Regions from separate parts of the Agarivorans sp. QJM3NY_29 genome, predicted to be linked through region 2. Evidence: predicted binding sites of a transcription regulator. Region 2 holds the regulator's gene; each other region holds the start of a gene.
The links. Region 2 encodes FliA, which starts transcription of late flagellar genes. Its sites were predicted from a motif close to CTAAAGNTNNNNNNNNNNNNGCCGATA; they were not measured.
Positions count from the first base shown of each region.

Region 1: ACRRS0_RS20280 (DUF5610 domain-containing protein) is a predicted target of FliA. The motif match lies at 2,066-2,092, and genes of this name have one in related genera.
Region 3: ACRRS0_RS11160 (flagellar protein MotY) is a predicted target of FliA. The motif match lies at 1,388-1,414, and genes of this name have one in related genera.

Region 1 is NZ_CP194036.2:4,461,624-4,464,906, forward strand. It holds gene ACRRS0_RS20275 (TonB-dependent receptor domain-containing protein) at 1-524, opposite strand, end outside; cobalamin riboswitch at 563-791, opposite strand; gene ACRRS0_RS20280 (DUF5610 domain-containing protein) at 847-2,034, opposite strand; gene trmA (tRNA (uridine(54)-C5)-methyltransferase TrmA) at 2,180-3,283, shown strand.
Region 2 is NZ_CP194036.2:1,883,759-1,887,041, reverse strand. It holds gene ACRRS0_RS08670 (chemotaxis protein CheW) at 1-276, opposite strand, end outside; gene ACRRS0_RS08665 (protein phosphatase CheZ) at 288-1,028, opposite strand; gene cheY (chemotaxis response regulator CheY) at 1,040-1,423, opposite strand; gene ACRRS0_RS08655 (RNA polymerase sigma factor FliA) at 1,550-2,275, opposite strand; gene ACRRS0_RS08650 (MinD/ParA family protein) at 2,268-3,161, opposite strand; gene flhF (flagellar biosynthesis protein FlhF) at 3,151-3,283, opposite strand, start outside.
Region 3 is NZ_CP194036.2:2,433,994-2,437,276, forward strand. It holds gene ACRRS0_RS11150 (Na+/H+ antiporter family protein) at 1-649, opposite strand, end outside; gene rnt (ribonuclease T) at 660-1,322, opposite strand; gene ACRRS0_RS11160 (flagellar protein MotY) at 1,443-2,312, shown strand; gene ACRRS0_RS11165 (ATP-binding protein) at 2,454-3,283, opposite strand, start outside.

The DNA of each region.
Region 1 (3,283 bases), 2.5 Mb from region 2:
CGCCCAGCTAAACGTCGACTCTCATGATTGCCAAGCGCAGCTTTTATCCCAAAATACTGACTACCAAACTCCGGCCGCGTGATAATGTTGATGACCCCACCCACAGCATCTGCGCCATATACTGACGCACGAGCCCCTCGTATAATCTCAATGCGCTCAACGAATTCTAATGGCAGTAATGACATTTGAGCGCCACCACTAGTGGCAGTATTAATACGTACGCCATCGATGAGGTACAAAGATTGTGCAGAGCTTGAGCCGCGAATAAACACACTCTCGTTTTGTCCTTTACCGCCATTACGGTTGACACTAATACCAACCTGTTGGTTGAGAATACCAACAATATCTTGCGCACCACTACTTTCTATTTCACCGCGACTGATCACCGTGAGTGGCGCGATTACGCTAGTAGCACTTTGCTGTATACGGTTGGCGGTCACCACCATGGTCGTTTGTTCTGGAGGGGTTTCTTGGGCATAGCCGAAAGCTGGCGCTACTGCGGCCAGTAATATGAACTTCTTCATCGATATAATCCTAATTCTCGCGTCGTAGTTTGCTGCTAAATAGCATGTGCGATGTGGCAGGTATTCGGACTTAGAGGCGGGGGGACTTTATTTACTACGGCTACGACTTCCCGTTTGCGGGGCAAACAGTGTCTGGAGATCCTTGGAAAAGGCCAATCCTTGAGCTTTCGTTCCTCTTTACCGCTGCGCGTCAGTTCTGGACTTTAACCAGATTCCCTATTAAGCCTGAACTTCGCTAGCTCAGGCACCACAGCGGGCGAGAGTATAAGCCAGCACTTGGCGAATGAACAGCCTATTTCATTTACTTTATGCAAACATGAAATTAACTAATAGTGCCGGATGTCGCTTCATCCGCCGCGCGTTTTTGATTATATTCAGCAAGCACATCGGCCATACGCTCAGCGAAACCTTTAAACCGTTCAACATCGGCTTGTTTCGCTTCTCCTTCCGAAGGGCTAGAAACAGGTAAAACCCCATTAAGTAGGGTTTCGGTCGCGGATTCTGGTTGAGTAAACAAAGCGCTCATTTTGGCTTGAATGTCCTGCCAAGCACCTAAAAACTCACTTAAGTCGGGGACTAGCTCTGAACCAGCAGTGCTATTCTCGGCGCTTTTCTCCGCTGTTTGTTGGTAGGCCTGAGTCACCGCCACCGTTTGTTGTTGCTGGTAGTTCACCGCAAAACCAACTAACTGTTGCTCATCAAACCCAATGTTTAAGGCCTGATCAAACGCCTGATCCAGATTCCCCGAGAAAAACTGCTGCCCCACTTTATCCACTTGTTTCACTAAATCGGCGATTGCAGCCAACTCATCATCATTCAGGTCGCCTTCAACGGAAAAACTAAACTGCTGCTGTGAAGAAAACGATGCCTGAAAAGATGACTGTTCTTCTCGGTAACTGGCTGCCAACTGACTCCCATAACTAATGGTAACTTTGTCACCCTCTGCCGTTTCCAACTCCATGCTTGCCGATTGACGATTTCCCATGGCGAGTTGACTAAATATTGGAGAATTTTGTATCTCGTAGTCACCCGCTTCGATTTTTTCTAAACCGTCTTGGATCAAGTCATAACTCTTATCAATGCCTTTTTCTAACTCTTCATTAAGGATCCCTGAGTCACTAAGGTCTTCACGGGCTCCGGCAAACCCCATATCCACACCCTTACGCGCTTGAGCCATCATTTCTTGTAACTGGTCTTCTGGCATCCCAGCCTGCTTGGCACCATATAAGGTCGTTGCAACAAAATTAAGCACATTCTTCGCCACTTCTTCGGCATCAAATATACTGGGTTGTTGTGGTTTGGCTAAACTAACCCCACCACCAGCAATCGATAAGGTATGCTTTTCAATCGAACTCAACAATACATGGCTGGCCACCAGGTCCTGCTGATTAAAACTAGCCTTATCATTAGCTAATTGATTGCCCTTTGCGATAGTCGGCGTGGACTGCTGCAATAAGCGCTCAGCATATTGCTGGATTGGCGAATTGCCTATGCCTTTAAGTTCGTTCATAACGCCCCCTGGATTTACCCTAGTCACAACTTATCGGCGACTGTATTTAAAACTTTAGAAATAATCTCACTATTATTGTAGATAAACTGGACAAGCAAGCAATGCGCCTTTAAATTGCGCTCCTTGCTAAATTTGAGGAGCGGTCATGAGCGCAATTGCATACTATCCAGAAAAATACCAACAACTGTTGGCCGAAAAGGTCGCTAAACGCCGCGAACAATTTGCTGAATTTAATCCTCCTGAACCTAGCATTTTCAGCTCAGCCAGCAAACATTATCGGATGCGTGCCGAATTTAGAATGTGGCACGAAGGTGATGACCTCTACTACATCATGTTTGATCCAGCAACCAAGCAAAAATTCAGAGTCGACAGCTTTCCGCCAGCAAGCGCGTTAATTAACCGCCTAATGCCGCTATTAATCGAACAGCTCAAATCTGAGCAAGTTTTGCGTCATAAACTATTCCAAGTCGACTTTCTTTCCACCCTTAGTGGCGAGATAATCGTGAGCTTGCTTTACCATAAACCGATTGATGAAGCATGGCGGACCGCCGCCGAGCAGCTAAAAGCAGAACTATCGAAGCTATTTTCACTACAACTGATCGGTCGCTCACGTAAGCAAAAAATATGTTTGGAACAAGATAGGGTTAACGAAGTACTTGAAGTTGCCGGTGAGCAGCTCATTTACCAGCAAATTGAAAATAGCTTTACCCAGCCAAATGCCGTCGTCAACCAACATATGTTGGAATGGGCGCAACAGGCAACTGCCAACAGCCAGGGCGATCTGCTCGAACTCTACTGTGGTAACGGCAATTTTTCACTGGCACTTGCGAAAAACTTCCAACGCGTTTTAGCCACCGAGATAGCCAAGCCCTCAGTTGAAGCCGCACAATACAATATCAAAGCCAATCACATTAATAATGTGAAAATTCTTCGTCTATCCGCCGAAGAATTCACTCAGGCCATGTTAGGTGAACGTGAGTTTCGCCGCCTAAAAGAAGCCCAAGTAGACTTAAGTGATTATCAGTGCGACACCATATTAGTTGATCCACCTCGTGCCGGTTTAGATGACGCCACCTTAAGGATGGTGCAGGACTACGACAACATCGTCTACGTATCTTGTAATCCCAATACTCTATATAACAACCTGCAAGTCTTAAGTCGTACCCATCAGATTAGCCATTGGGCTCTATTTGACCAATTTCCTTACACCGATCATATAGAGGTGGGGCTCTATCTGCAGCGTCGTTAG
Region 2 (3,283 bases):
TATGACATCCATTAACTCTGATGACACCCCGCGGCCACCGTTACGTAATGTGTCAAACACATTTTCCGCACCATGACAAACGTCAACGAGTTCAGTTAATGATAAGAAACCAGCACCACCTTTAACGGTATGAAAACCCCTAAATATAGCATTCAATAAGTTACTATCATCAGGACGTTTTTCTAGATCAACAAGCTGTTCAGAAAGCTGCTCTAGGATCTCTGCCGCTTCTACCAGAAAGTCTTGTAAGATGTCTTCATCTACATCAAACGACATGCGCTACTCCCTTAAAATCCTAAACTAGACAACAAGTCATCAACATCGTCTTGATCGTTAACAACGTCATCCCTTTGTTCTTTATTAATTATAGGGCCTTCTGCTTCAACACCCGATTTTTTATCATCTTGACCAGGAGCGACATCCACCATGTCAGTGCCAAACAAGGTGAGCATCTCAACTAAATTCTCTTCAACCTCCTGAACTAAAGTGATCACCTTTCGAATCATTTGCCCGGTAAGATCCTGAAAATCCTGTGCCATTAAAATTTCAGTAAGCATGTTACGTAGTTTATCGGCATCAGATGAAGAACTAGTCAGAAAAATATCGATTTGGTGACACAGCGCTTTAAATTGGCCTAACTCAATTTTCCGATCCATCAAATTTTGCCATACAGGCATAATATCATTGATATCATTGGTTAATTTATCAGCAATCGGCAAACCCGACTCGACTGCATCCATCGTTTTATTAGCAGCTTGATCGGTCATTTCGATGACATAGTTTAAACGTTCTTTGGCATCGGGGATTTCTTGGTTCGCGAGTTCATTGATCCGAATATCCAATTTGAAATCATTTAATGAATCGTGAAGTTGACGAGTGAGCTGGCCAACTTTATCAAACAGCAAGTTAGCTTTTGGAGCACATAGCTCACTGACTAGTTGGTTCGCCTCGGCGACCTTTCCCATTTCAAGTAGCATCACCAGTTGTTGCGCATCCGCTAATGAAATAATCGGAGTATCGGTGCTCACGCGTCTTCCTTTTATTGTAATCTTTCGAAAATCTTATCGAGCTTCTCTTTTAAAGTAGCTGCTGTAAAAGGTTTTACAATATAACCATTTACTCCGGCTTGTGCGGCTTCAATAATTTGTTCACGTTTCGCTTCCGCGGTGACCATCAATACAGGCAGGTGAGCTAAACTCTCATCGGCACGAATGTTTTTCAACAAATCGATACCTTCCATACCAGGCATATTCCAATCAGTCACTACAAACTCAAAATCGCCACCCTTAAGCATTGGTAGCGCGGTGTTACCGTCATCGGCCTCATGTGTATTGTTGAAACCTAAATCTCTCAACAAGTTCTTAATAATCCTTCTCATTGTTGAAAAATCATCAACAACCAGAATTTTCATATTTTTATCCAAGGTACGTCCCCCAGCTGGATGTTTTACTAGCCCACAAACGGGTCACAAATTTATGTAATACATTATTATGCCTTAATAAACACAATTTTAGTCCATCTTTTATAAGTTTTGTAAGGATGAATTTCTCTATTGTGTCCAATCTCGCATTCGAGTTTTCACTCTGGCAAGCGCTTGACTATGAATTTGACTCACTCTCGACTCACTAACGCTTAATACTTCACCAATTTCTTTAAGATTAAGCTCTTCATCGTAATAAAGCGATAATACTAAGGCTTCTCGTTCAGGTAGCCCTTTGATGCACTCCGCCAAAGATTGTTGAAATCGTTGATTTGCAAAACCTTCGAAAGGACGATTTTGCTCGCGACTTTCTTCGTTAGAAATGACATCCTCGTTTACCCCAAGGTCCTCAATGCCTAAGATTCGCCCGCAATTAACATCCGCTAGCATCGTATGGTATTCGCGAAGAGAAACCCCGAGTTTTTCAGCAACTTCAGCGTCTTTAGCGTCACCATTTTTTTCTCTTTCAACAGCAGCTATAGCGTCACTAATCGCTCGACTATTTTTATGTACAGAACGCGGAACCCAATCGCCACGGCGTATTTCATCAAGCATCGCGCCGCGAATTCGGATCCCTGCATAGGTTTCAAAGCTAGCACCTTTAGAGCCATCAAAATTACGAGCGGCTTCTATCAGCCCGATCATTCCAGATTGGATTAAATCATCCACAATAACACTAGCCGGTAGCCTAGCCATTAAGTGATGGGCAATCCGTTTAACCAAAATGGCGTGACGCTCCACTAACGCATTAGTGTCGTTAACGCTGGTATTGGCGTAGGCGGCAACTTTATTCACTAAGCTGCTCTCTATTCTTGCGTTGTCCAAATTCGAGAAGATTCTCGATGAAAAATTCTAAATGTCCTCCCGCTTGCTCAGGTATCGGCCAAGTAGCCGCTTTGCTGGCTAAAGAGCGAAATGCCAAAGACGCTGGTGACTTAGGATAGGCTTCAACCACAACACGTTGTTTGCGAACGGCCAATCGGACATTGTTATCATAGGGAATACAAGACACTAACTCGAGAGTGGCATCTAAAAACCGTTCCGTCACCCGAGTCAGCTTGGTAAATAACTCCTGACCTTCTCTTAAACTACGAACCATATTGGCAACAACTTTAAATTTATACACCCCATGATTATTAGAGAGTAGTTTAATCAGGGCATAAGCATCGGTAATTGATGTTGGTTCGTCACACACGACGACTAAAATATCTTGCGACGCTTTTGCAAAACTCAACACCATATCAGAGATGCCCGCTGCGGTATCAACCAGCAAAACATCTATCGGTGTTTTCATACTACTAAAAGCGCGAATTAAACCTGCATGTTCCGCAGGGCTTAATTCAACCATGGATTGAGTTCCTGAAGTTGCTGGCGCAATCAGAATCCCATTTGGTCCCTCAACTAATACTTCGTCAAGAGTGCACTCTCCCGATAGCACATGCGACAGATTTTTAGTCACGCGCAGCCCAAGTAGCACATCAACATTCGCCAAACCTAAGTCCGCATCAAGGACCATGACTCGCTTGCCTTGACCCGCCATTGCAATTCCCATGTTAAGCGTCACGTTGGTTTTACCAACCCCACCCTTTCCACCAGTCACTGCGATTACTTTCACATTATTTTTTTGTTGCATCATTCGTAAGCCGCTAGCTTGATCAAAATCATTATGTTTAGAATACATCCGAAACCTTCTGTTGTTCGGTTTCACTAAACCAAAAGTGTTGCTGAGAATGCTTATCTATCACCGACAAAGCTTGCTCAACTAATTCGCTAGGCACCGCCACTGCAATATCTTCTGGTACT
Region 3 (3,283 bases), 550 kb from region 2:
GTTTACGATAAGAAATAAAAATCGCACTCAGCAAGCCGACAACCATCCCAAGAGCCGGGATGGTCATAGCCAAGGGAAGTTGTGCTTTATCGATACTTAAACCATTGTTTTGTAGATTGGTAAATAAAAGTTGATTTAGGAAGATGCCACCAAACCCAACTGGCAACCACATATAGGTTGTAACCAAGCCAAAAGTTAAACAGCAAGCGATTAAACGGCGATCGATTTTTAGCTGATTTAAAGCACCAATCAGCGGTGGAATTAAAATGGGGATAAAGGCAATGTGCACTGGCACCAGATTTTGCGAAGCGATGGCCATGAGAATGATGGCGCTTAACATCAACCATTTCACTAAGCTTAAGCGGCTTTCTCGGTGTTTGTCTACGCGGCTGATAATCTTTTCGGCAATAAAATCAGTCAGTCCACTGCGAGATATTGCCACAGCAAAAGCACCAAGTAGGGCGTAACTGAGAGCAATTTGAGCACCATTGCCTAAACCTTGTTCGAAGCTAGAAATTGTTTCCGCCAGGGGCAGTCCTGAAACGAGGCCTCCGACTAACGCGCTAATGGTGAGCGCTAATACTACATTTACCCGCATGAGACTAAGTATTAGCATTAAACAAACGGAAACAACAACGGGGTTAAACATGAATGAGATCCTATGGTTCTTCAGGGGTATCTTGTGGAATAGGAAGCGGCCAACCACCTAAGGTCTGCCATTTATTTACTATTTTGCAAAATAGTTCTGCGGTTTTTTGCGCATCGTAAAGTGCCGAATGAGCTTCTTGATTACTAAATTCAATATCAGCTTCCCGACAGGCCTTCGCTAACACGGTTTGGCCGAGCGCTAAAGCGCTCAAACTTGTGGTATCAAAACTCACGAAAGGGTGAAAAGGGTTACGTTTGATCCGACATCGCTCAACCGCAGCGTTAAAGAAACTCATATCAAAAGCGGCATTGTGAGCCACCATGACAGCACGGCTACAGCCGTGGGCTTTCAAGGCCTTACGAATTGGCTTAAACATTTCTTTTAGTGCGAACTCTTCACTCACCGCAGCACGGAGCGGGTTTGTGGGATCGATACCGGTAAACTCTAAAGCAGCTTTTTCTAAGTTTGCTCCCACAAAGGGATCAACGTTAAATTGCACGCTGTCGAGTACATATAACTCGCCATTTGCATCGAAGCTGAGTAAGCAAGCCGCTATTTCCAATAATGCATCGGTGTTGGCATTAAAGCCTGCCGTTTCAATGTCGATAACAACCGGGTAATACCCTCGAAAGCGGTTCGACATAAGCTGAGAGCTGTGTTCTGTAATGGTCATAATCTGGCATAGTATTTACTGAGGCGCGCATTATTACAAAAGCAGCAAAGAATCGCGAATTTGCTTTAAAGATAATTGGCCTTTGGCCGATATTTTAAGGAGAACAGAGGATTTGCGACTATGAAACCTTATTTATTGTTAACTTTGGCGCTTGGGACGACGGTCACTCACGCTAGTGTACGCAGCTATTCAGCATCAATGGACGATTCAACCTGGGTCATGTCCAGCCAATCTCCTATTGAATGTCGTATGGACCATTTTATTCCATCGTTTGGGATCGCTAGTTTTGTTAGTCGCGCCTCGAAGAATGTTAATTTAGACTTCTACTTAGACATGTACAAAATTTCGCCGCAGACACATCAGGTTTCATTACGCAGTGTGCCGCCGATGTGGAAACCTGGGGCAAGTTCTAAAAGAATTAGTGAATTGTCTTTTTACCAGCAATTTGACGGTTACGTGCACGCCCAGCCAGCTTGGCAAATGCTGAGCGAATTAGAAGACGGTAATATCCCCACTTTTTATTTTGACGATTGGTATGCTAATAATGCGACGACATCGGTGGGGATCTCATCGGTTAACTTTAAGCAACAATATAACGATTTTTTGAAGTGTGTGGGGCGATTGTTACCTTACTCATTCGATGATATCGCCTTCACTGTGTTGACTTATCAATCCAATAGTAACGAGTTGACTGCGCGTTCTAAACAACGTTTAAGATTGATTGGTGACTATGTTAAGAATGACCCAGACATTGATGTTGTATTGGTTGATGCTTACACCGATAGTTATGGTGGTAAATGGATAAACCAAGAATTGTCGGATAAACGCGCCAAGCGAATCAAAGATTTTTTTAAATCGAGTGGTTTAGACGACAGCGTGATCGAGGTGGCGGGTCATGGTGAGCGGCGCCATGTCGCAAGTAATGATAATACCTTAGGTCGCGAACGAAATCGCCGAGTGGTTATTTCCTTAGGTAAAGATCTACTCTAAATTTCTATGATGTGCTGTAATAGTGGCGCTTTATGACTCAAGAGCCAACAGCTAATCGCCTAGCGAATGTCGCCCGCAGCTAAAGGCTGCGAGCAGCTTGTTGAGGACGAGCATTAACAGCGTCAACTTAGGCGTAAATACTTAGCTTCTTTGATTAAAACGAACCTGAAAGGTATTACGCTGTTGAGTGCGCGGTAATAAGCGTACCGTCGCGTGATGTAGCTCTGCAATATCTCGGCTAATCGACATCCCTAAACCCGCACCATCGCCTTTTTCGGTATTTGCCCGATAGAAGTTATCAAATAGTTTCTCTCTGGTGTCTTGGCTGATGTCCGTACCACTATCACTGATCGTGACTTCGATGTCATTGGCTTGCGCCTTCAGTTTGACGTCAATTTCACTGTGGCTTCCTGAGTATCGGATTGCATTATCAATTAGATTCCTAAATAAAATACTTAATAGTATTTCATCACCATCAATGTAACAGCTATCGCCTTCAAAACTGAGTTCTTGATGTTGGCGCAGTGCAATGGGGGCTAAATCTGCTAAAGCTTGCTGTAGAACTTTGGCAAGATCAAAATTTTGGCTGATTAAATCTGTGATACTTTCCACTTTGGCAAGTGTGAGTAGTTGATGTAACAAACGATCGGTACGATCAATGCCTTTAAGAATGTTATCTAAATCTTGCCTTAGTTGCTGTGGATTTTCACTAAGAATAGCGTTTTCAGCATTGAGTCGTAAGATGGTTAATGGGGTTTTTAGTTCATGAGCTGCCATACGAGTAAAGCGTTTTTCCCGTTGCCAAGCTTGTTCCAGCTGCACTAGAAGCTGGTTTAAAGCATCCACTAAGGGGGAAAGCTCTCGAGTTTGATTGGTCACATAGATCCGATCTAATTTGTGTGCACTACGTTGAGCAATGGCGGTACCCAATTCGGCAATCGGTTTGAAGTTTTTGTCGATTAGAAGTACCA